2 regions of the Cohnella sp. LGH genome follow, and region 2 is predicted to be linked to the other one. Evidence: riboswitches for the same ligand, from Rfam matches in the RefSeq annotation. Region 2 holds a riboswitch; the other holds the start of a gene.
What was found. Region 2 has a riboswitch for cyclic di-GMP ahead of J4772_RS00635 (fibronectin type III domain-containing protein). Riboswitches for the same ligand answer to the same signal wherever they lie in the genome.

Region 1: linked by a shared signal. The riboswitch ahead of J4772_RS10460 (transglutaminase-like domain-containing protein) and the one ahead of J4772_RS00635 (fibronectin type III domain-containing protein) in region 2 are both predicted to bind cyclic di-GMP.

What each region holds. Positions count from the first base shown of each region.
Region 1 is NZ_CP072117.1:2,561,632-2,573,926, forward strand. It holds gene J4772_RS10450 (hypothetical protein) at 1-146, opposite strand, end outside; gene J4772_RS10455 (SpaA isopeptide-forming pilin-related protein) at 371-4,903, shown strand; cyclic di-GMP riboswitch class I at 5,034-5,121, shown strand; cyclic di-GMP riboswitch class I at 5,156-5,241, shown strand; gene J4772_RS10460 (transglutaminase-like domain-containing protein) at 5,255-6,070, shown strand; gene J4772_RS10465 (class D sortase) at 6,131-6,823, opposite strand; gene J4772_RS10470 (polysaccharide deacetylase family protein) at 7,063-8,511, shown strand; gene J4772_RS10475 (nucleotide sugar dehydrogenase) at 8,540-9,853, shown strand; gene J4772_RS10480 (glycosyltransferase) at 9,883-11,754, shown strand; gene J4772_RS10485 (polysaccharide deacetylase family protein) at 11,793-12,295, shown strand, end outside.
Region 2 is NZ_CP072117.1:141,619-153,913, reverse strand. It holds gene J4772_RS00640 (fibronectin type III domain-containing protein) at 1-1,720, opposite strand, end outside; gene J4772_RS00635 (fibronectin type III domain-containing protein) at 1,748-5,515, opposite strand; cyclic di-GMP riboswitch class I at 5,944-6,043, opposite strand; gene J4772_RS00630 (hypothetical protein) at 6,727-8,439, opposite strand; gene J4772_RS00625 (LacI family DNA-binding transcriptional regulator) at 8,681-9,673, opposite strand; gene J4772_RS00620 (GH116 family glycosyl hydrolase) at 9,685-12,150, opposite strand.

The DNA of each region.
Region 1 (12,295 bases), 2.4 Mb from region 2:
CTAATATCCTGCTTCACTTCGCTCATCTCTTGCTTCATCTCAGCCATGTCCCTGCGCATCTCATGCTGTTCGCTCAGAACCTTCCCCACCATGCCAATCAGTTGCCCCATCATATCCTCCAGCCTGGCCAGACGCTCTTCGGACATTTTGTAGACCCCTCTCCACTATTCCTTGTTTACTAATTTTAGCAAACGTGTGTTCGGATGTCAAGATTCGAGGTTTTTCCGAGAACTTTTTCAGAAGTTGTTCAGGCGACGTTGATAATATTCAGCTATGTGCTTTTTTTGCATGCGGAAAACGGAGAATGTTCGATAAACATCGGGGAAGGTCCGCATGTAATTGCAATGCTTACATAGAGAGGATGGATAATGTGAGAGCTAGTAGAGTAAGAGTAAGCAAGAACCGAGCTCGACAAGCCAAGCAGAAGCTGACGGTATTTGTCGCGCTCGCGCTGATGCTGCAGTTGGTGACGCAGTTGTTTGTGGCTCCTTCTTCGCAGGCGGCGAGTGGAACCATTAATTCAACGAAGATGGTCACCGACAGTGTTGCGCTATACGACACGGAGCCTTCATTCGTGCAAGACATCAATGGCGTTCAGATGAACTATGTAGGAAATAGTCTGGAGCTTCCGAACAGACCCGATCTGAACAACTTTGTTGCCGTTATCTACGAGTGGACGCTGAAGGGGGGACATAGCGCCGGAAATGGCGACACCTATATTTTTAGTCTTCCTCCACAGATAGACGCTTCGATGATTAATCAGAAAACGGGAGAAATTAGCGGCGGCTATGGAACCTATGAGATTAATCCCGCTACCGGAGAAGTTACGTTAACCTTTAACGACGAGATTACGTATAATCCGGGTGCGGATACCAAGATTTTCTTCGCGGCTTATACCAAATTTAAAGCAAGCGCATTTGACAATGGTTTGAAGCAGGAAATTGACTTTAGCTCGGTTGGCAAGGCTCCGATCACGGTTCAAGTGGCAAGCAAGGTTACGGACGGCATCAAGAAGACGGGACAAGACAATAAAAACGGACGCAACTCGGATAAAATTGACTGGGTAGTGGAATTTAATCAGGCCGAAAATATGATTGCAAATGCCAAGCTTGAAGATACGCTTCCGCCAGGGGTTACCCTTGATGCGGCAAGTGTACAGGTATGTAAACTGACTCAGAATCCTAGTACCCAAGCCTTCTCTGAAGGGGCATGTAATCCGATCGCGCCTACTGTAACAGCAGGCGGATTTGAACTGAATCTGGGGACGATCACTGATGCAACCAGAATAAAATATACGACTACGGTTGCGCCTGTAACGAGCGGCACGTTTAAAGGAGAATACACGAACAATGTCAAGTTGACCGGCGATTCGTTTGCGTCACAGTCGACACCTAGTAATAAAGTTACTATTCAGTTTAACAAGCCGTTGGAGAAAGAAGCAAAAGATTATACGGATACGACACAGACGATCAAATGGAAAATCAAGTATAACTACAATCAGCAAAGTTTTGTTGCTGGCGCCGGAATACTTGAGGATAAGTTTGATACAAGCAGATATGAGTTGGTTACCGGCTCGCTGAAGGTTTATGAGGTTACTCTTAACTCGTCTTCAGGTTTATTTGAAAGCCGCACGCCATACGCTGGATCTCATACTTCCACGAATACGGCAGAGGGGTTCGAGCTCACGTTTAACGATGCAATCAACAACACCCCTTTCGATATTGAATATGAGATAAAACTGAAAGATGCTCTTCGGACCTATAAGAGTGCGACGGTAACGAACACCGTATACTCCGATGGCCGGAGCGTGCCTGCCACACAAAACGTCTATCAGGTTATTTTCGATAAGAGTGTGGTAAAAGAAGATTTTGACAATAAAAAAATTACGTGGAAGCTTGTCATTAACCAGGATAAGAAAACGATGACGAATATCGTCATCAAGGATGAATATGCCAATCGTAATATGGAAATGGTGGATCCTTTGGTGGACCCTTCAAGTCTGATCGTTGAAGGATTGAGTGAGGGTCAGTATACGATCGTTCCTGACCCTAACTATAAAGAGGGCTTCAAGATTGAGATTCCAGGTCCGATCAATGATAAGGTGACATTCACTTATACGACCACGTTTGATCCTACGAAGGCTTTACATGCGGACGGAAAATATAAAAACGTGGGGACATTGGATTGGACTGAAAGAAATCATGTCGAACAGCCCGCTCCGATGAAGGCAGAGGCGGAAGTTGTTCCTCAAAACTACACGGTGAAGAACGGACATAAGACAGGCGTTTATAATGCCAAAGAAAAAACCATTGCATGGACGATCTATGTGAACTACAACAAACATACGATTGTCGATGCGATTGTGACAGACAACTATTCGGCCAATCAATCGTTTGTTCCCGGATCGCTGGAAGTCAACCATTTGACTTTGCAGGCAGGTAACAATGCGATTGAGGTAGGTGCGCCTGTTACGATTGCAGAGGCGGCCCCGGATTTTGTGCTAAATCCGAATGGATTGGGCTTTGCGTTGAAACTTGGCAATATTAATTCCGCTTATCAGATTAAGTACAAGACAAAACTGGGAGAATCCACCCCGATTGAAGGGGCGTACTCCAATGATGCCAAGCTGTTCGCCAGCGCCACTCCTTCCACGCCATTGTTTGAGAAAAATGATGTCGACGTGACGCCTAAGCACGGTGGGAAATACATCAGTAAAACAGGCAAGCAGGTAGGGAATTCCGACGTTGCCGAATGGACGGTGGTGGTTAATCCGAGCCAATCTTACATTCAGGCCGGTTCAATGCTTACGGATGAGTTGGACAACAATCAAATTCTGCTTTCAGATTCTTTCGAACTATACAAAACAAAAATAGAAGCGAATAATAACGGCGACATCAGCCAAGTAGAGGGAAATAAGCTGGATCTGGAAGATAAGGCCTTGTATGATTTTGTCGTTACAGGCAACACCTATTCCCTGACGTTTAAGGAGTCGCTGACGACGGCCTACACATTGCGTTACAAGTCGTATATTACTGCAGACAACGGCGCAAATATTCTCAACCAAGCCAAATTTGCAGGACAGTCTGCATCCGCGGTTCAGGATAACAACTCTGAGAGTATCCATGTTTCTCTCGGCGGAGCGATTGCCGGAGCTGCCAGTGGAAAAGAAAAGATCAAGATCGTCAAGAAGGACGACGAAGGTAACCCGCTTGCGAATGCCAAATTTGAGCTCTGGAATTCCAATCAGTCCGTTTTTCTGGAGACGTTGACGACGGATGCCAACGGAGTCGCTGAAACGGAGAAAGTGTATCGTTACAATGCTGCAGGATTGCCATATTGGCTTAAAGAGATTGCAGCGCCGGATGGACATGTGCGAGATCCGCAATTTGCAGCCGGCAAAACGATTGAGTTCAAAGGCAATGCCGCTCCAATCGAAATTGTGAACGAGAAAATTCGTCAAGGCTTCCAACTGATCAAGGTCGATTCCGTGGACAACTCGATTAAATTAAAAGACGCCGAGTTTAAGTTGCTGGATTCGAATGGCGTTCAAGTTGGTGAACTGCTGACAACGGATAATAACGGGCAAATCGCTGCCGGAAATCTGGAACCCGGCGATTATACATTAGTTGAAGTTAAAGCGCCGTTGTTCTACGAGCTGATCTCGATACCAATACCACTTAAGATCGTGGCTAATCAGACTGCTATTGTCGAACTTGAGGCGAAAAATACAAAAGGTACAGGCGGTAAGCTTGTCGTTACAAAGGTAGATGCCAAAACATCGAAGGAACTGCAGGGCATTGAATTCCAACTGTATGATGCCGACGGACACTTGGTAACTACAACTGAAACGGACGTCAATGGCGTAATCGAGTTCAACGGCTTAGCGTACGGAAACTATAAGCTCGTCGAGACGAAAGCAGACGGGTTTGTAATCGAACAAGCCGAGAGAGCGATTGTGATTACAGAGCCAACAACAATGATCACGATTGAGAACAAGAAGAACGAACGCTCCGTTCAACTGACGAAGTATAATCAGGGCAAGAGTCAGGTTCTTCCAGGCGCTATTTTTGAATTGAGAGAACAGACAAACATGGTTGATCTGGAAGGCAACCCGATCTTCCAAACGGTCGCTGGAATCGACGTCTCCAAGCTGACGACCGATTCGAACGGTCAACTGCTGCTGACGGATCTTCCTGCAAACAATTATCAACTTATTGAAGTTAAAGCTCCTTCAGGATACAAATTGAATAATACGCCAGTAGAGTTTGAGATTACTCTTGTCCAGACAGAAGCCGTACTCGTAGAAAAAACAAACGAGAGAATTCCAAGCTCGGGAGGAGGAGGCTGGATCCCAGGCCCAACGGAAACGCCTAAGCCGACGGAGGAGCCGAAACCTACAGAGACGCCAGGACCAACGGAGACTCCACAGCCTACAGAAACACCGGAGCCTACTCCGACTCCGGGGCCTACAGAGACTCCGAAGCCGACGAACCCAGGGGACAAAGTAAAAGAGGAAACGACTGTAGACAAGCCTGTTAAAGGCGAAGTCGAGGTCCCTGAGAAGGGCAAGGTCAAAGTCGGAGAAGAACCGAAGCACGGCACGGTGACGATCACGCCGGATGGTAAATGGAAGTATACGCCTGACAAAGGCTACAAAGGCAAAGACTCCTTCACCATCATCGTGACCGATCCGGAAGGTAATGAACAGGAAATTCTCGTCGAGATCGACGTGGATGATATTCCACTCGGCGGGATCGATGCGGGAGGAAAAACTCCGGGGAAACAATTGCCGAAAACCGGTGAAGACAGCTCGCTTCCTTTGCAGCTTGCCGGCATTGCGCTAATCGCTGCAGGCATCCTTTTCCTCAACCGCAATCGCATTTTCCGTACCAAAAACCAATAAAAAGAGAATAGAGAGACTAAAAAGATAATAAAAAACAATAGAGATAGAATATTCCAAACCTACCGAGAAATCGGTAGGTTTTTCCTTGCATAATCTATGAAAATTTGCTATACTTCTACTATAAAAGCAAGCTCGATAACGGCAAACCTGTCGAAAGGCAGCGACGCAAAGCTAGAGGGTCTTCCCTTCCGTTGGAAGGATGACAGCCAGCTACCGAAAGTCTCGGCTTTTTTTGTTTTCTTCGGACGAGCTTCACGATAAAGGCAAACCTGTCGAAAGGCAGCGACGCAAAGCTAGAGGGCCTTCTCTTCTATGAGGAATGGCAGCCAGCTATCGAAAGGAGTCAGGATTATGATTAAATTTACAAGAGTGTTACTGGCCGCTTTCGTTCTTTTCGCTACGATCCCGGCAATCGCTTTCGCTGATACGCAAGCAAATAAAGTTACTTTGGATACGATCCAATTGGAGAGAGGCACGATTGGCATCCGACTGGCTAACAAGACATCAGTCGACATGAAGGCGAAGATTTCGAAGGGAAGCGCGAGCTATACATATACATTGAGCACGACAACGAACGACCAGACGGTGTGGCTGCCGCTGCAGTTGGGCAACGGGCAGTATGAAATTACGGTGCTTGAGCATGTTGTCGACAAAAAGTACCGCGTGAGCCTTACAGATAAGGTCGATGTAACGGTAAAGAATGAGCCTGATGTATTCTTGAATTCGACGCAGACGGTAGCTTGGAAGGAAGCCGACAAGGCGTTGGCCAAAGTCAAGGAGTTGACGAAGAAAGCTGCTACGGATGAACAGAAAGCAAAGGCTATCTACGAATATATCATTCAAAATGTCAGCTACGATAAAGATTTGGCTCGTAAGGTTGCTGCGGATTACATTCCGGACATTGACGGTACTTTGACCTCGGGCAAAGCCATCTGCTATGGTTACGCTACTCTCTACGCGGCTATGCTGCGCAGCGTAGGCATTCCGACCAAACTGGCGATGGGCAAGACGAACTTGGTTGATGAATACCACGCTTGGAACGAGGTTTACTTGAACGGCAAATGGGTTGTTGTAGACACGACTGTTGACGCAGTGCTGAGCAAAGGTGCCAAGAAGATCACATTTAACAAAAAAGCAAGCGACTACGCGGCAGTCAAATATTACTGATTGAACTTAAAAGCGTCCGGAATCGTTATAGATTCCGGACGCTTTTTTCGCATAGAGAGTTTAACTTTGAGCTTCAACCCGTTCTGCGTGAACGATGAGACGATGCGTTGGATTGACTAGCGGATCACACGTGATTAGTGTAAGAGTCGTTTTGTCTTCGTCTTTCTTCAGTACGGACAGATCGTTTGGAAGAACGACTTTAATGTCGGTCACCTTGTAGACGAAGCTGCTGTTTCTTGTCCGGATGTCGATTTGGTCGCCGATTTCCACTTCGTCAAGTCGATTGAACATTCGTCCTTTTGTTCGGGCCCGGTGGGCTGCGACTGCGGCATTGCCGACCTCGCCAAGCGGTGCGGTTTCCGTCATATGGCCCGCACCTACCTTCATATTTTGCGCGGATGCTCCTTCTAAAATCGGTAGCTTAAGATCGATTTTGTCAATCTCGATAATCCCGATTGTTCGCTCATCCATAGGCTCTTGAGATTCCTCAGGGACCTCGGACGAATCAATTTCCGTTCCTGCTTGTTCCAGCCCCGCGTCAAGCACGTTAGAAAGTCGGCTGTACTCTGCTTGAATATTGTAGGAGCGTGCGGGATCGCCGGACGACAAAGATTGCTCCAATTCTTGCAAAATTTGTTTCTGTTCTCTATCTTGGAGGTACTCTCGGGCAAATGGGAAAGCTAGCAATGTTAGGCCTGCGGCAATCAAAGCGTAGGAAGCGATTTTAGTGACGGTTGTTCCAGTTCGTTTCATAGATTTACCATCTGCCTTTATCTATACATGATACGTTCAAACTGAAATAATAAACTATCGGGCTGAACAAAAACTGTACAATAGAAAACGGATTTTTCTATTTGACTTAGAAAAGTTTAGAAATTGTTCAGTAGGGCGTGGTAGAATATAAATGTTTGGTTGATTGGTTCTTTTCTCCTATTAAATAGGTAATTTGATCTATTGATGAAAACCGGATATTAGAAAGAGGCTTGATCTTAATGAATGGATTATTAATTTGTCGAGTTCGTTGGATTGCGAAGGGCTTGTTTATCGTACTGCTAATTTCCATAGTTACGGGATGCGGAATATTCAGCGGCGAGAAGAACGAGCAAGAGCCAACAACGGCAACGCCGGTGATCGAGCGGTACAGCGGACCGATGAGCAAGGTAATGCCCTATGTGTATACGGCGAAGAAAGAGTTCTCTCTTACATTTAACGGAATGAGCGACAATGTTACGATGACCAAGCTGCTAGATGAGCTGGATAAGTACGGGATTAAAGCGACCTTTTTTCTGCCGGGGATGCGCGTCGCGGAAGAGCCAGACATAGCCAAACTGATTTTGGCCAGAGGGCATGAGGTTGAGAACAATACGCTGAATCGCCTTGATATGTCCAATCTTAGTTATGAGCAGATTTATAAAGAAATTCGTCTCAGCAACGAAATTATCGAGAGAGAAACGGGGGTTGCTCCTCGTTACATTCGCACACGTTCTGGCGACTATACCGACGATGTAAGACTGGCATCTGCTCACAACGGTATGGATGCTGTTATTGTCTACAGCCTGTTTTTGCATAATTGGCAGAAGGAGACTGACTTAGAGAAGGAACTGTATATCAGGAAATACATTACCCGAGGCGGAATTATTTCCATTGATGCGGAAGAGAATACCTCGCTCTTGGAAGATGTTGTGCTTGTGGCAAAAGCTGCAGAAGAGGTGGGGTACGACTTCATTCCTTTGGGACAATTGATCAAGCATGGTGGAGAGCGGAAGCCGTTGGAGCAAATCGAAGGTTACGACGCCGTACGGATCAACCCGGATTACGAAAACGCGAAGTACAATTTGATTTATGATGTAATGACGGACGAAAAGAAAATTACGCTAACATTCGATGATTGGGGGACCGATTATACGGTTACCAAGATACTGGATATATTGGCCAAGTATGATGTGAAAGCGACTTTTTTCTTACGAGCCAAAGGAGCAGAAGCTAATCCGAATTTGGCAAGGGCAATGATTGAGGAAGGACATGATGTAGCAAACCATACATATACCCATCCCGTCATTACAACTTTGACTCCGGAGCAATTGCAGGAAGATGTCGTCAAAGCTCATCAAGTCATTACAGAAGCCATTCAACAGAAGCCGACAATGCTGTTCCGACCTCCTACCGGAGAAATTGACGATAAAAGCGCCAAAATCGTTTCTGCGATCGGGCTACCTAATATCGCGCTGTACAACGTAACGACGCTCGATTGGAACTCGGATAACAGCGCAGAGGATATTGTGAATAAAATTATGGAGAAGACGGATAAAGGGAGCGTTATTTTGCTTCACATGCTTGACGATATTCATACGATCGAAGCTCTACCTACAGTGCTCGAAAGTCTGAGGAAGTCGGGTTTCACATTCGTCAAAATGGCGGAATTAGTCGGGGTGCAAGAGTAGACGATTCGGGAGTACGGGAGAGAACAGAATGAATATCTATGATCGGCTGTTGGACAGAATGGAGTCTATCGCGGTAGTAGGATTGGGGTACGTTGGCTTGCCGCTTGCGCTAGCCTTTGCTAAAAAAGTAAATGTGGTGGGATTCGATTTAAACAAGAAGAAAATCGAAGGATACCGGAATGGATTAGATGCGACTGACGATGTCGGCGATGAGGCTGTAAGAAACAGTACAGCATCGTTTACTTCAGACGTTTCGAGGCTTGAGGATGTGCATTTTTATATTGTAGCTGTACCGACGCCGATCGGCAGCGGGAATGTTCCCGATTTGACCTACATTGAGAATGCAAGCCGGCTTGTTGGGAGCAAGCTGAGTAAGGGAGCGATCGTTGTCTTCGAATCTACCGTATATCCTGGTGTGACCGAGGAGATTTGCGTACCGATTCTGGAAGCGGAATCCGGCTTGCGCTGCGGAGAGGATTTCAAGGTCGGCTATTCGCCAGAGCGAATTAATCCGGGAGATAAAGTCCATCGTCTGGAAAATATCATAAAAATCGTATCGGGAATGGACACAGAAACGCTTGAGACGATTGCCAAAGTGTACGAGCTCATAATTGAAGCCGGCGTATACAGGGCCGAGAGCATTAAAGTGGCGGAAGCGGCTAAAGTGATAGAGAATGCGCAACGCGACGTCAATATTGCATTCATGAACGAATTAGCGATGCTATTTAAGCAAATGAACATCCCTACAAGAGCTGTGCTTGAGGCTGCGAAGACAAAGTGGAACTTCCTTCCGTTTGAACCGGGTTTGGTCGGAGGGCACTGTATCGGGATTGATCCGTATTACTTAACTTATAAAGCGGAGGACACGGGATATCGGTCGCGCATTATTCTTGCCGGACGCCACATTAACGATGGTATGGGTAGCTTTGTCGCACAGAGTATCGTCAAAATGCTGGTCAAACTTAAAGTAGACATTTCCAGTGCCAGAATCGGTTTTCTAGGACTTACATATAAGGAAAACTGTTCAGACATTCGAAATACGAAAGTCATTGATGTGATCCATGAGTTGAACGAGTATGGCATAACGCCGCTTGTAACAGATCCGATGGTTGATCCTGAACAGGCGTTTGAGGAATACGGCATAGAGTTAATGAATATGGAGCATCTGCAGCAGCTTGATGCCGTTGTAGTTGCCGTACCTCATAGCAGCTTTGCATCGATGACAGCACGGGACTTTGAGGCTATGTTTGCCAAGAATAAAACCAAGGTTCTAGTCGATGTAAAAGGTGTATTCAACAAATCGGATTTTGAGAAAAACGGCTTCCATTACTGGAGTCTGTAGCGTCGGTCTCACGGATTGGAGGCAGCGAAATGTTAAAGTTGAAGAAGAAGCCGAAGAAAACTGTCGAAGAAATATTAACAGTTCCAAAAGGGGACAGGCGTACGTTAGCTTATGTGCCGGACCCGGATAAGCTTCGAAACTCGGCTGATCGCAGAGGGCTTAAGAGCGAGGAAAGCGGAGCCCAGCAGGAAGGGAATATCCACGATAAACTTCGTATGCTTAGTTTGCGTTATGTTGCGGAGTTTGAGGTGATGATCGATTTAGCTAGGAAGGGTAAGCCGGTCCGAGGTCGATCTGTGGATGTTTCAGCAACGGGCATCTTGATTGCGGTCGATGATCTGTCACAGGATTCCTTCAGAGTCGGAGGCAAAGTCCAGATTCGTTTTCGTATTCCTCCAGGAGCGATGCCCGAAGGGTTCGAATCGAACGTTAAAACACAAGCTACTGTTGTGAGAATTCTTGTCAAAGAGCATGACGAACAAGAGCAGACAATGGTCGCATTCGAGTTCGTCAAACCGCTGACTGAATATTTCCAGAAAAAGCGCTGGGGATATTCCGTTTACATGGCTAGTAGTTTGCTGCTCTTTACGGCTTTGTTTGTCATGCTTATGCGCGCGGAGAGCGTTATTTATTTCAAATACAACTCGCTTTTGTATACGTACAGCATCATCGCCGCGGCATTCTTGCTGTCGAGATATTTGTTTGGATCGTTATATCGGGATGTGCCGATTAATCCTGTTTACACGCCCGGCGTTACAATTATAATCCCTTGCTTTAATGAGGAGCAGTGGATTCACCGTACGATTCTAAGCTGCGTCAATCAGGATTATCCGGTTCACAAGCTCGAAGTGATCGTAGTAGACGATCGTTCCACGGATAATTCCCCACAGCGTATTCAAGAGACTATTGAACTGATTCACAAAGAGGCAGAGCGCTTCGGTACTAGAGATAGAGTGAAGATGCTCCTGCTTGAAGAGAACGGCGGGAAGCGGGTGGCGTTAGTCAAAGGCGTTGAGATGGCGAAACACGATTTGGTTGTGTTCGTTGATTCGGACAGCTTCCTCGAACCAACCGCGATCCGTCATCTTGTTCAGCCTTTTCAAGATCGTAAGGTTGGAGGCGTAGCCGGGAGGACGGACGTTGAAAACAAATTTACGAATTCCATCACCAAGCTTCAAACCGTCCGCTACTATATCGCGTTCCGAATTATGAAAGCGGCCGAATCCTGGTTCGATAGCGTGACTTGTCTTTCCGGGCCGTTGTCCTGCTACCGCAAAGAATTAGTGCTCAAGCATTCCGACGCATGGTTGAATCAGAAGTTTTTAGGGCAGCCGGCCACGTTCGGAGACGACCGAAGCATGACCAACTATATTTTGCGTACACACCGCACAACTTATCAGGATAAGGCGATCTGTTCGACTATCGTACCTTCGGATATGGGCGTGTTTTTGAAGCAGCAAATGCGCTGGAAACGTTCCTGGCTAAGGGAATCCTTGCGCGCATGCAAATTCATTTGGCGCAAGGAACCGTTTATGGCACTTTTCTTCCTTGTGGGATTGATAGTGCCGATTGCCGCTCCCGTAATCGTAGTATACAACCTGATCTACGTCCCTTTGTTTCATCATGTTTTTCCGGGAACATTCCTTATGGGATTATTGCTGATGGCCCTGTGCATGAGCTTGGCGCATCTGTTTTTCCGTAAGAGCAAGCTATGGATATTCGGAATTGTATTCTGTTTGTTTTATGAATTTGTGCTTCTGTGGCAGATGCCTGTAGCCTGGGTTACTTTCTGGAAATCTACATGGGGAACTAGGGAAACCCCTCAAGATATCGAGGCCAGAAACAAGAAAGAAGCGCGCAAACAAAAAAGAGTCAACCGGAAGATCGGGCTGCCGTTTTAATATGGCGGTTACGTTCCGTTCAGTAAGGAGAAGCAGAGATGGGGAACAAGAATCGCGCTCATACCCTAGACACGCGGAAGAAAGACCGACGCAAAGCAATTAAGACGGTGATTCAGCTGACCGTGCTGCTCGTTGTTGGATATATCTTGTTTCACGCGCTTGTCGACGTTAAAAAGTACAAGGAACCAGAGCGGACTGAATGGGCCTCGGACAAAGGGTTTGTCGCCTTGTCATACTTCGGAGTCAGCCGTTCGGGCACACCAAAACTGATCTCGAAGCGAGAGCTGAATAAGCATCTCAAGGCGCTCAAGGATCAGGGCTTTGTCGCAATCTCTCAACAGGATGTGCTTGATTATTATCAGGAGGGAAAGAAGCTTCCAGATAAGGCGCTGTTTCTATCTTTTGAGGACGGTCGAAACGATTCCGCGTTATTCTCTCAGCCGCTGCTAGAGAAATACAATTTCAAGGCAACTTTTCTCTCATATGCGAACAAGATGGGGAACGGAGATCGCAAGTTTCTTCAGCCGAAGGATATGAAGAA
Region 2 (12,295 bases):
TCGAAACCGAACTACTGGTAGACGTAATGTTTAGTGAACCTAATAAAGGCGCGGTTTTATCCACATATACATCGACCGACTTTTGACCTGTCTGCTGCCCGTTGCTGGCGGTAAATCTGAACGCATGCTTCCCTTCCGCCAGCGTACCGATATTCATGGCGCTAAAACTGACCGTTTGCGCCGTTTGCGGATTGGAAACGGACTTCGTTTCTCGTGGCGATGCCTCATTATCCAGATAATAAGCAGCCGTCAATGGAGAAGCGTTAGGCCCCGTTACCTTGATGATCGGAATAAACGAATTGTCGTTCGGGCCAAAAAACTGATTTTCGACGGGTGCGACTACTTCCGTTACTTTGGGTATCGGCGTATAGGTTATGGTTAACGATGGAGATGTAAGATTTCTTATCGTTACTTTTGTCTGATCCGCAGAAATAAGATCCGGGAATAACATAATTCCATAATTCGGTTTTCCTTCAACCACGTGACGAACATACTTCTCCATTCCTGTAAACACGACGGGAGCGTAACTATTAGCAGGCGTGTTAACTACAGTAATTAATTCACCTTGACCTGGTATTTGGGAAGGGTTGGAAGGCGACCACGGTGATGAGTTCATAAAACTTTGTATGATTAATGGTCGGTTATCCCCGTCTTCGGATCTTATGCGATACAATGTTAAAGTAGCGCTCGAGACAATCCCATCAATAGAAGACAAATCAAAATTCAAATAACTGATATAAGCGTGGTTCCAAGCTCTTCCGCCCACAGGTATTGTAGAAGAACCGAAATAGAGTCCACTTGTACCGTATGCCTGACCTATTCGATAAGCAACTTGCGTAGGAGATACTGCCACCGTGGGATCCACTTCGATAGGATAAGTTAGCCCCGAGTCATCCACAGTAAGATCGATGTATTGCTTATTTCCTTGTTTTCTCAAAACCTGTTCAACAGACCTGACCGTTCCGTTAGCATCGATCAACCAAGCCGGCAAAATAAAAAGTTGATCGGTAGCCAATTCCGAGTTAAAATCACCCTCTACTTCAAACGAAAAGGTCGATGGCGCATTTTTATCCTTAAGGATAAAGGTTTCTTTCACCCCCCCGCCAAGCACCTTTAACGTTACATCGGTCGATTTCCAAACATCTACGTAAGTCAATGTCTGTTGATCTATCAAATTTGCCTTTGCCTTGTTCGCTCTGGTCGGCTTAAACCAAATTTGGTCCTGCCCCTTCTGAATACGATAGCCTTGCTGAAAGTTTTTAGGCAATGAAACATTGAATGGTACCTGTAGAGCTTTATATGAGGTATTGTCATAGTCAAACGTTTTTTGCCGATTGAGTTCCTTGTTCTTTTTAATAATTTGTTTGACTTCGCCAAAAACTTCTTGCGACATCGGCACATTTATATCTTGAATTTCTGCTTCATCGATTAATGAGGGGATGATATCCTGCCAGTTTCCATACTGGTCCAGATAATGCTGTGGTTCCAACGTAGAGACCATCTGCCTTGAGCCGTTCTCCAGCAGATAGTGCTTCGCATTGGCTGTGCGCTCCTCTACCAGTTCCCACTTGCTTGTCTTATCATCAGACGTGGTTGATGCGGCGACTGTCGATACTTGCAAATCTGTGGACTGAACGGATGCGTAGCTTGGTTTATGAGATAATGAAAGAATGAGAAATAAGGATATAAGCAATGCTGACAGTGCCCTTTGATACGACAATCAAAATCCCCTCCTAGTGATGAATCGCTATTCGACGAAGTATGTGATTTTGGAAGCTTCATTGGACCTCGATATAAAACGAATGATATTAACAGTCGTGCTTTTGGCATTCGAAATCCGGAAAACGATTTTCCCGTTCGCGATTTCACTGATGCTCATATTCGTACCCCTGATCGGCCCCACTGCTAATTCGATCTCGGGCGTAGCTACGCTCAAATCCTCAATTTCCAGTTCTTCCGGATTATAAGTTACCGTGATGGTCCGTTCCGTCAGACCCGGTACGCTAGGGGCTACGATAACGAAGTTAAACATCGTACCTTGCCCGACATCCACCGTCAGTTCAGGAATGGTACGAGGTTTGATCTTGTTCGACCATGGGCTTGACCCAACCGCATTCGATGCTCTAACCCGATAGACGTGCATCGTGTTCGGAACGAGCTCCTGATGGGTAAAGCTTGTCCCAGCTATCCCGGTAATGATTCGCCCGTCCACTTCAAGATCGTAGCTCAAGCTTCCCGGCGATGCGTCCCATTTCAGTTCTATATAGTTCGTATTGGCAACCGCTCTGAAGCGTGAAGGCGTAATAGGAGAAGTCGCTTGAGTGCTAAGTTTGCTCCAATCGCTCCAATCTCCTACATCGTTGCCGCTCTTGGCGCGTACCCGGTACGTATGGACAGTGTTGGGAAGCAAATTGCGATGGATATACGTCGTCGCCGTACCTACATCCACAATGACCGAGTCCGCCTCGATTTCATAACCGGTCGCACCCGGAACGGCCTCCCACTCCACTGTGATTTCCGAGCTTGCCGCATACAGCTTTGTTATTACAGGCGTGCCTAACTGCGTAGCCTTCATTAAAGCAGTGCTCCAAGGGCCTGGTAGGGCACCGCTTTTTGCCCTCACCCGATACGCATGCCAGGAATAAGGAAGCAGCCCGTCATGCAAATACGCTGTAACGTTGCCGACATCGATGACCTCGCCGTCGACCATAAGCTCATAGGCCGTCGCTCCGGGCACAACTGTCCAAGAGAGAGAAATCGCCGTCTTCGATAAGGCTTGAGCACTCAATACCGGCACATCCAGCCCGGTTGTTGCAGTCAGGAACTCGCTCCACGGCCCAGCCCCCGCTTTACCGATTGCCCGAACCCGGTAAGTATGCTCTGTGTACGGCTTCAACCCGGCATGCACGTATGTCGTGCTTAGACCATTCGGAATAATCTTACCGTCCGCTTCCACCTCATAGCCTACCGAACCGATCACCGGATCCCAGGAAAGCGTAACCTCATTGCTTGTTGATGCTGCACGCAAGTTTAAGGGCACGCCGGACAATGTCGTATACGTTACCGGCTCGCTCCAATTACCGACGACAGAATGGTGCCTTGCTCTGACTCTGTACGTATGTTCCGTGTCAGCTTCCAGTCCCGAATGTTTGTATTGCGTACTTGTTCCAACGTCGACCGCTACTCCGTCAACCTCAAGATCATAGGAGGAAGCATTCTCTACTTCATCCCATTCAAGATGAATATGATCGCCGGCAATGGTCATTGCACGCAGGTGGCTTGGAACGGAAGGGAGCGTAACTGCTTGGACGGCCTCGCTCCATCCGCTCGACCCCTCACTGTTGTTTGATCTGACGCGGTAAGTATGAATCGTGTTCGGTTGCAAATCGGCATGCAAATAGTGCGTAACCGCAAGGCCTCCTACAATCGTGCCGTCAACCTCTATGTCGTAGCTATCCGCCCCGGAAACCGCATCCCAACTCACAGCGATGGAAGTATCCGTCGCTACGGTATACAATGCGCCTGTCGCCCCGGGCAGAGTTGACTTGGCCACGATGACGCTCCACTTTCCGAAACCGCTAGAGTTGCGAGCACGAATTCTAAATGTTCTCTGAAGATTCGGATTAAGATCAAGCTCGGTGTAAGTCGTGCTGTTCCTGTTATCGATTACTGTATTGTAAGTTTCAATGTCATATCCTTCGGCGCCTTTTACTTCATCCCACGTTAGCGTTACGGAGTTGCTTGTTGATTCTAGACGAATATTTACAGGAATACCCGGCAACGTCCAAATCTCTTGTATCGGCGACCATCCGCCTTTAATACCGTTATTTACGGCCCTTACCCTATACCTATGCAGCGTTCCCGTTTCTAGTGGAGCATGGGCAAAAACGGATTGATTGCCTAATGAATAAACGGCCCCGTCCGCCTCAATCTCATATCCATTCGCATTAAAGGATGTCGTCCATTCGAGATTTACGGTGTTCTCCGTTGCGACCGTCGTAAGAACGGGCACCTCGAACGGCGATAATTGACTCTGCGGAACAATTTCCTTCGCTCCGGATTCGCTTGCCCAATTTAATAAGATGCGAGGCTGCTGCCCTCCGCGGTTGGCATATTCAATTTGGATGCCATACTCTACCCCGGCCTCGAGCGCCACCGAGCCGGAATACTTGCCGTTCTCCGTTGCCTCCCACTTATCAATGAGAAGCGTATCGTTCACCCACAATTTCACCCCGCCTCTTACGTCTGTTTCGAACTCATAAATCTCGGAGAAATACGGTGTTATCGTTCCTGTCCATCTTACCGACATGTTTCCGTCGTTAAGCCCCGGCTTGGTTATCGGTAATATATTGTTCAGGTTTATATTCTCATCGACGACACCAGTGAGATCCCCGGTCAAATTCGGTTCGGAATAATACTCCGCATTTAGTCCGTAAATTCTGTAATTCAGTTTCGTTTGAGCATTCTCGCCCATTCCAGTAGAAATGACAGGTCTCTGATTGGAAGTAATGCTGCCCCCGATGGCGACAACTCCGCCGGTTTGTATGTTCAGACGGTTATTTACGTGAATATCATTTTGAATGAATAAATCCCCGGAGTTAACGTGGATATTCGTCGTTTGGTCATTAGCGATCAGTTTTCCGACAATCATTTCCTGCGCGATGTTCATGTCCACTCTGGTGTTAATGTGCAATTGGTCAGAAACAAATAGTCGGTCCGCTTGTACATTTAATTGTCCGTTGTTGTATATAAGGCTTCCCAACGTAAAGTCGCCCGCCACCTGCAAGGTTGAATTATTATTCAAACGGAGCGTTCCGCCGATCCACAAATCCCCTTTGCTTGCTGACGCTGATAATTGCGGGTGAATTACGTTCAGTGTCAGATTTTCATTTGAATTGAAATCCCCTTTGATGACCAACGTTCCGTAAACAGTCAGTGCAAAATGTCCAGTCGTATTGATTCCGTCCACAATTAAAAATACCGGTTTGGTTGGCGAACCAAACGTAGCGGAATCGCCTAAATTGAGATGTCCGGTCTTAATAACGGCTGTCTCATTAGGACTGTTGTTAATTGCCGCTCCTAATTGGCTTGCATTGCATCCTGTGCAAGGACTGGCCAGCAATTCCATCGCTTCAATGCGTTGCTTTATTGCAGACATTTCCGTGTTTAAATAGGTACCGATCGCTTGCCCTAGCCCCCCAACTTTTATAGAGGGAATGGCGTTATACTGACTATTCTGCTTGCCGGATATCAGAATCGTGTCCCCGGGTTGTTTATTCTGCACCGCCGGTAACCCGATATAAGGCATGGACATTTGACGGATCGCCGGGCCATTTTTCATAATCGTTAACGATTGGATAGAGGTAGATGGACTTGTTGCATCTCCTTTTAATGTGAGCCTACCGTCCTTGACTTGAACCCGTTTTTTCATCGTATCTCGATCGCCGGCCGCAATTTCAAATTGATCCCAGAACACGACATCCTCAACTTGAAGCGTATTAACACTGCCGTACACAGCATTGCCTACACTGATCTCAACCTCATAACCTCCGGATGGCAGCGCAATCTCCCATTGTCCTCCGGGCTGTATGACAATAGATGAGCTCGATACCGAAGAACCGTAAACAGCCTCATTGACTGAATAGGCGGTATGATCAAAGTTCCAACCATATGTAAGCCCATTTTTCTCTCCGTAAACTTCTCCATAATCCGGCGTATATGTTGGTGAACTAGTACCTTCGGCCCCTCCAAATTGAACGCGAATATCGGATGGTTTAACCAACGAAGCTTGAGCAGGATTGCTCTCCCATGTCGAAACGACTATTTGCGCAAGCAGGGTAACACATAAAACTCTTGCTACTAAAGATAATAAATGATTTTTCATGTCACACTCTCCCTTAAATAGATAAATCAGGGTTTTCAGAAAACAAAAAAAGCCAGCGAGCGGGCAACCCGGCGGCCATAGCAGTCGATGAATTCTACCGACACCTTAGGTCCGTGGCTTTGCGTCCCTGCCTTTCGAACAGGTTTGCCTTTATCAGTTCACATGGCTGTATCTCGTAGCGGTTTATTGTTCTTGAATAGGTAAAATTACCCTTTCGCCCTTCAGTTTACACCATTTTCCTTTTTTGTTCTACTATTTTCTTCAGAAACTGATACTTTCGATAGAGAAAAGGGGAGACTGTGGAATTAGGACTTTATAGAGTTAATTGCTCTATTCCGAGGACAGGAAAACAGCTGGTGTGGGGTGCGCAGTAAGGAATATAAATCAAGTACAGTTTCTGAATTCTAGAGCTCTGCGGGAACTTGTCTCTTAAAAGGAGAAAGAAGCTCTAAGAGCCCGCCTCCAAGCCCATTTGCTTGTGAACGGCGATAATGCAATTGAGCTGGTTACGTCTCTCTTGGAGCAGTGTATTTTGAGAGGTTCATTCTCCATTCATGATTCGGTACATCTTTATTCCTGTGAGGTAAGCGCCATTAACACGGCCTAATTGTCGGGCAATATAAGAAAACTGCTCGATTGTGTTTGCAAGTTCTCCCTCCCTCAACGTACTCCATCCAGATCCAAACGGTTCCATCCTGTTGATCTTCAACCAAATAGCTCTGTGCAGAGTAGATGGAAACCGGAAGTTCGCTCAAAACTCCTGACTCAAATACAGGCGCTTCACGTGGCCCATAGTTGTGCTGTTCCAAGTGATCTTTCTCGACTGTATCCGGTTCCCTAAGCTAAAGCCGCCGAGAAGCCCCCAAGAACACCTCTGACGTCAGAAACTTGCTCAAGGCCAATAGGAGAATAACCGAAGGAAGGCTTACGATAGCTCCCAGCTGCAGCATAATCTCGGGAGATTGCTGCAGGTCCATGCTTCTGCTTAACATAGCGACGCTGGCGATAGGAGAGTAAAGTTCGGGATTGCTTGTATAAACGAAAGACGGAATGTAGGAGTTCCATAAGCCGACAAAGTTCAGTACGCCAAGCCCCAACAGCGGTTTCCATACTTTAGGCACGAAAAGGGTGAAAAAGGCATGCATTTCCCCCCGTCCCTCCTGCTCGGCCTGCAGCTTTAAGGAAGCGTAATTTGCGTTAAAGACGCTCTTCAACACAAATACGCCCACAATCGCGACTACTCCGCTGATCAGCAGCGGGAAAATCGTGTTGACCGCGCCCAGCTCCCTATACGCCATATATTCGTGTAAAGTAGTTCCCGTTCCGATCGCCAGCACAAACAGCAGCACAAGCTTATAAAGTCCGCGACCGGGCAGCCGAGAAACGGTGAGAGGATAAGCGAGCATGAGAATGATCAACAGACCGATCACGGTCACCGTGCCGTACAGGATTAGAAAAAGCATAAAATTTTGCCCCGGGAAGACATCGGATAAGGCTGGCCCGCCCCCTTCGCCGATAAGAAAAGGATGAACGAACAGGAAGTACAGGAAAAACAGCACGATCGCCGAATACAGCGAAGCGACGACAATTCCGAGCGCGTTGCGCCCTGCAGAAGCACCGAAGCCTGAACCCGAACTGGAGTCCGCGGACTTGCCGAGATTCACCCGCTTCACTCCCGAAGCATGAGCAGAGCCGCCGGTGAACAGATCGCGGAGGAACCATTTTCGCACAAGAAAATAGGCCGCTAAAGTAAAGACGAGTTGAACCGCAAACTGAAACAGCCACACCGCCGAGGTGACGCCGTAATTGGCATTTATAAAGCCGATCCGAAAACCGAAGGTATCCACCGTATCGCCTACTGAATAGACGAGAGGGTTGTTCAGCAGATAAAGCAGATCGAAATCGGTGGACAGAATCGTGGACAACTGGATCAGCAAAAACGCGACAAGCGCCCGTAAAGCGGGATAGAACGTGGAAGTCTGCCGGACTCCGGGCGCATGCGAGCCGGATTGATAGGCTTGAATCGCGGCCAACGCAAGAAGCACGGGAATTCCGCAGGTTTTCAGAGCTTCTAGCAAGTAGACGATCGCCCTGAAATACGCAGGATCGGTCAGAAGCAGGCTATCTATCGAAAAGATCGATTGCGTAGGCGATAACAGATACGCCGCTACGTCCGCAAAGACGGAGGACGGGATAAAATACGGGATCAGAAAAAAAAGAACGAACGCATTACGCAGCCGAGCAGATTGAATTCCGCTCAGCGCGAGCGCGAGCATAAGAGCGACGGTTCCAACGACGCCCATATACGAGAGCTTGATCGCGAGCGTGTTCCCTAGAACGCTAACGAATTCCGGCATGCCGAATAGCGCTTCGAAGTTGGCCCAACCTGTCCACTCGCTCCCGAATATACCTTTGAGCGGCTTCACATCTGTAAAGGCCATACGAACTCCGGCAATAAGAGGAACCATTTTCAACAGGAAAATAAGAAGCAACGGCAGAAATGCCAGCAGGTAGTGAAATTTATATTTCCAAATTCGTTTGAGGTAAAGATCCAATGAAGGAGCCTCCCATTCTCATATTCATTCACATACATACCAAATTGTACCATCCAATAGCGCGGATCGTCTACAATTTCCGCAAGTAGAATTCGAGCCTGAACGGAAGAACCGAAGCGCGAAGTCCTTTTAAGGTTCGACTGAGCCGAAACCGACAAAATAAAGATCACTCCATTTCAACCCGAGCTTGCTAGGCGGGTGAAATAGGGTGATCTTTTTTCCAATCCTCGAATTTGCAGCTCTACTCTGCGGACGGTAGCGCCAGCGTTCCCGGTATAACGACTTTGCCGACCAATGCATTCCCTTTGATCGCTTCCACGAGAAACCGCACGGACATCTGACCGACCTCCAGGCGCGGAATATTGACGGTGGCGATCCTCTCGGCCATTCCCTGGCTCCCTCCGACATTGTCGCAGCCGATCAGCTCGATTTCCCCGTCCGCCAGCCCGGCTTCGTTCATCGCCTGCAGGGCGCCGAAGGCCGCGCGATCGCTTACCGCGAATACCGCGGTCGGCCGCTCGGAGAGTTGAAGCAAATATTTCATCTCCTGGTAGCCTTTAATATAGCCGTCGTCGAAGTTCGGAGTGATAAACTGCGGATCAAGCGGCATTCCGTGCTCCATCAACGCGGCGCAATAGCCGGCATAGCGGTCAACCAGCGACTTGTACTTAACGGGGCCGCTAATAAAGCCGATCCGTCGATGTCCCCGGCCGATCAAATATTCCGTGGCCAGAAACCCTGCGCCGTAATGATCCGAGTGCACCGACAGAATGTCGCCTTTATGCGTATAGTTATCCACGAGCACAAGAGGAATACCCGAGTGCCGCAGCTCGCTGATAAGCTCATCGGTAATCAAGCCGCCGCCGAGCGCAATCAGCCCGCCCACCTGGTTCAGCCAGGCTTGGGAATCGGAGCCTTCCCGGACAAAGGAGAGCACCATCTCGTAGCCGAGGAGGCTGCATTCCTTCTCGATGCCGTGGATGATTTCGCCGTAGTAGGGATCGGTTTCGAAGGAGGCGTACTGTTCAATCAGCACGCGAATCAGCAGTCTTCCTTCCGCTAGAGCCCGATCATGGCTAAGCTCTGCGTATGCTTGGCGAATCGTATGCTTCGTTTCATCGGAGAAGGAGCCTTTCTGATTCAGAACCAGCGACACCGTCGCGGGAGAGAACCCCGTTCGATCCGCGATTTCTTTAATGCTCGGCTTTCTTCTGCTTTCGTTCTTCTCGCTCATAATTTCACCTTTCATGCCGACAATTTGATCTGATTCACGGGGATACGGCCGGAACGAACCTCAAGATACGGTCGTCCATCCTTTATTCCTGCTATACCATATCCTTCGTTCGTACACAAGAAACTCAAATAATCTCCGGTGACTCGAGGGGATACGTATAGCGTCTGTTCAACCGCGTCGTAACGAATGCCGCTCCATGCCTGGATCAGCCCGTAGGAGGCGAGCGCGCGAGCATACCAGTGTCCGCATTCGTATTCGTTATACGGATTGCGCACGACGCCGTCGTAACGGTCGCGGCAGATTCGTACGATCTCCAGCCCTTCTTCAACGCAGCCCAGAGCGATCAGATGCGAGGCTACTTGATATTCGATTCCCGTCCACACTTCATTGCTATAGACGAACGGCAGCGAGAGCTTTCCTCCTCTAGGCCAAGTGCACAGGAGCAATCCTCCCTCACGACCCAACGCGTAGCCGGGGCGCTGCGGATTGGCATGCTCGGACAAATCTCGCTTCAGATTGTACGTGTATACACTGAGCAGATGACTTTTTACCTTTTCCCGATCCAAAATATCTCCAAGCCCGCACATCTCCGCCAGCCAAGCTCCAATAATTCCGTCGGATAGACAGCCTTTGCCGTACTGATACTTGGGGCCTTCCTTGCGCATCAGCTCGATCGCTTCCGGGGAGTAATCCAGGTTCCGGTCGATGTCGGAATCGGCATGGACGGGCGCAGAAGCCCTCAGCCCTTCCCAAACGACCTTCTGCTCGAAATATTCGCCGTTAAACAGCTCTGTCTCCACATAGCTTCTGCCCTTGCGGTAAATTTCCTCATATCGCTCCGGGTCGTCTCCGAGCGCCCGGGCCATGAGAGACGCCGCCTTCAGCGCTCCCAGATAGATCGAGGAGCACATGCCGTCCGGGCCCCAAAATTCAATATCATACGTGTTGTGATGCGGCTCTGTCAGCACTCCAGCTTCTTCGGAATCCCAGGTTTGGATGCAATAGTTCAAGCTTGCTTGGACCCGAGGCCATAACGCCGCCAGCCACTGCGTATTTCCGCCGACTCTCCACTCCCGGTAAACCTTCATGATTCCGCCGAGCTGACCGTCGCTCGCCGCATGGAACAGATGAGTCGCCGGCTGAATCGGCAGCGGAATGCGGAAGTTCTGATGACCTTCGTCATTCTGGCCTTCGATGAACTCCGTCATGCGAAGACCGCGTTCCAAGTCGGGAAAAAGATGAGGAATCGCCTGCGCATAGTTCCATACGTGAGTGCAGGTGCCGTGACAGCTCCCCCACGTATCGTCGCAGCCCTCGAACGCCCACAGCCTTCCGTCGGCTTGTCTTAGCACGGTCGGCGATTTCAGAATCGACAGGTTGGCCGTTACGGCCTCCTTCATCTCCTCCGGAAGCGTCGTGTCGCTTAAGGCGCGGAAGAACGCCTCGCTCTCCGCTTGCAATCTTTCGTACTGGCTCGTCCAATACTCCGCAACGGAATTCATGCTGCCGAATCTCCCGGCATACCACGGTTTATGGAAATTCCGCAATTCATGCCTGTGTGCGTCTCCCGTCGCTAAAGGATCGTCCACGTCGCCCTGCGCCAGATTCGATTCCGGAACATACCACGACAGCATCAGCTTAACCGTTCTGCGCTCGCCGGGCTGCAGCTCGAGCGGCACGTATAGGCTTCCTCCAGGGCTTGCTCTGCCTTCCCCGATCGCCGGCTTCTCGACCGCAGCCCCCTCTTCGACCGATCTCCACGCCATCGTAACCGGATCGAACCAGCTTCCCCTGAACCACGCGCAGTCGACTTTAGTCTCGGCTTGATCCGTTGCGGCGGAGAAGGAGCCTTCCACCCATGGCTTTCCTTCTGCCGGGGGCTGATAAAGCTCGAATCCGTTGTCCGTCCGGCGAACGCAATGGTCGCCCTGGCCCTCCGCTTCCATGAAGTGAACGGCATGGAAAGAGTATACAAGCTCCAGAGGCTCATCGGACGCATTTGTAAAAGCAAACTCCAGCCCGGCGACAGGCAGACTGGAATCGTCCGCATTCAGAGGAATGAACGGACTCCAGCCCGTGATCGCGACGGAGATCGGCAGCCTGGGATCTGTCAGCTCGACCGTTCCGAAGGGAAACCGGCTCTGAAAGGAGCTGTTCGCAAACCGCGGCAGTCCGTAGGTTTTGCCCATTAAGCCGACGCCCGAGCCGGGCGTTGAAGTCGTGCGTATGCCCATCACTTTCCACGACGGTACTGGGCCTTCGAGTACCCGGGCGATGTTCCCGTCCTTGCCTTTAATACAAACGGCAGAGAATACGGTGGGCTCGTTGCCCGTATCCGGCGCGTGGCGCAGCGAAAATTGGGATAAAGCGCCGGCTCCCTCCAGACAGAGCATGCCGGCTCCGATTCCTCCAAGGGGAAAAGCGACGCGGGAGCTGCGTTCTCCTGTATACGCCGTGTTGTAGACTCTGTTACTCATCGTACAGCCTCCTCCTCACCACTTTCTGATCTCATTATATCGCGCCTGCACTTTTAGTAAATATATTTTAGATAAATTTATTTAATTTATTAAAAATAATAAAACGGAAGGCACTGTGGCCTCCCGCTCTTCCGCTTATATTTTG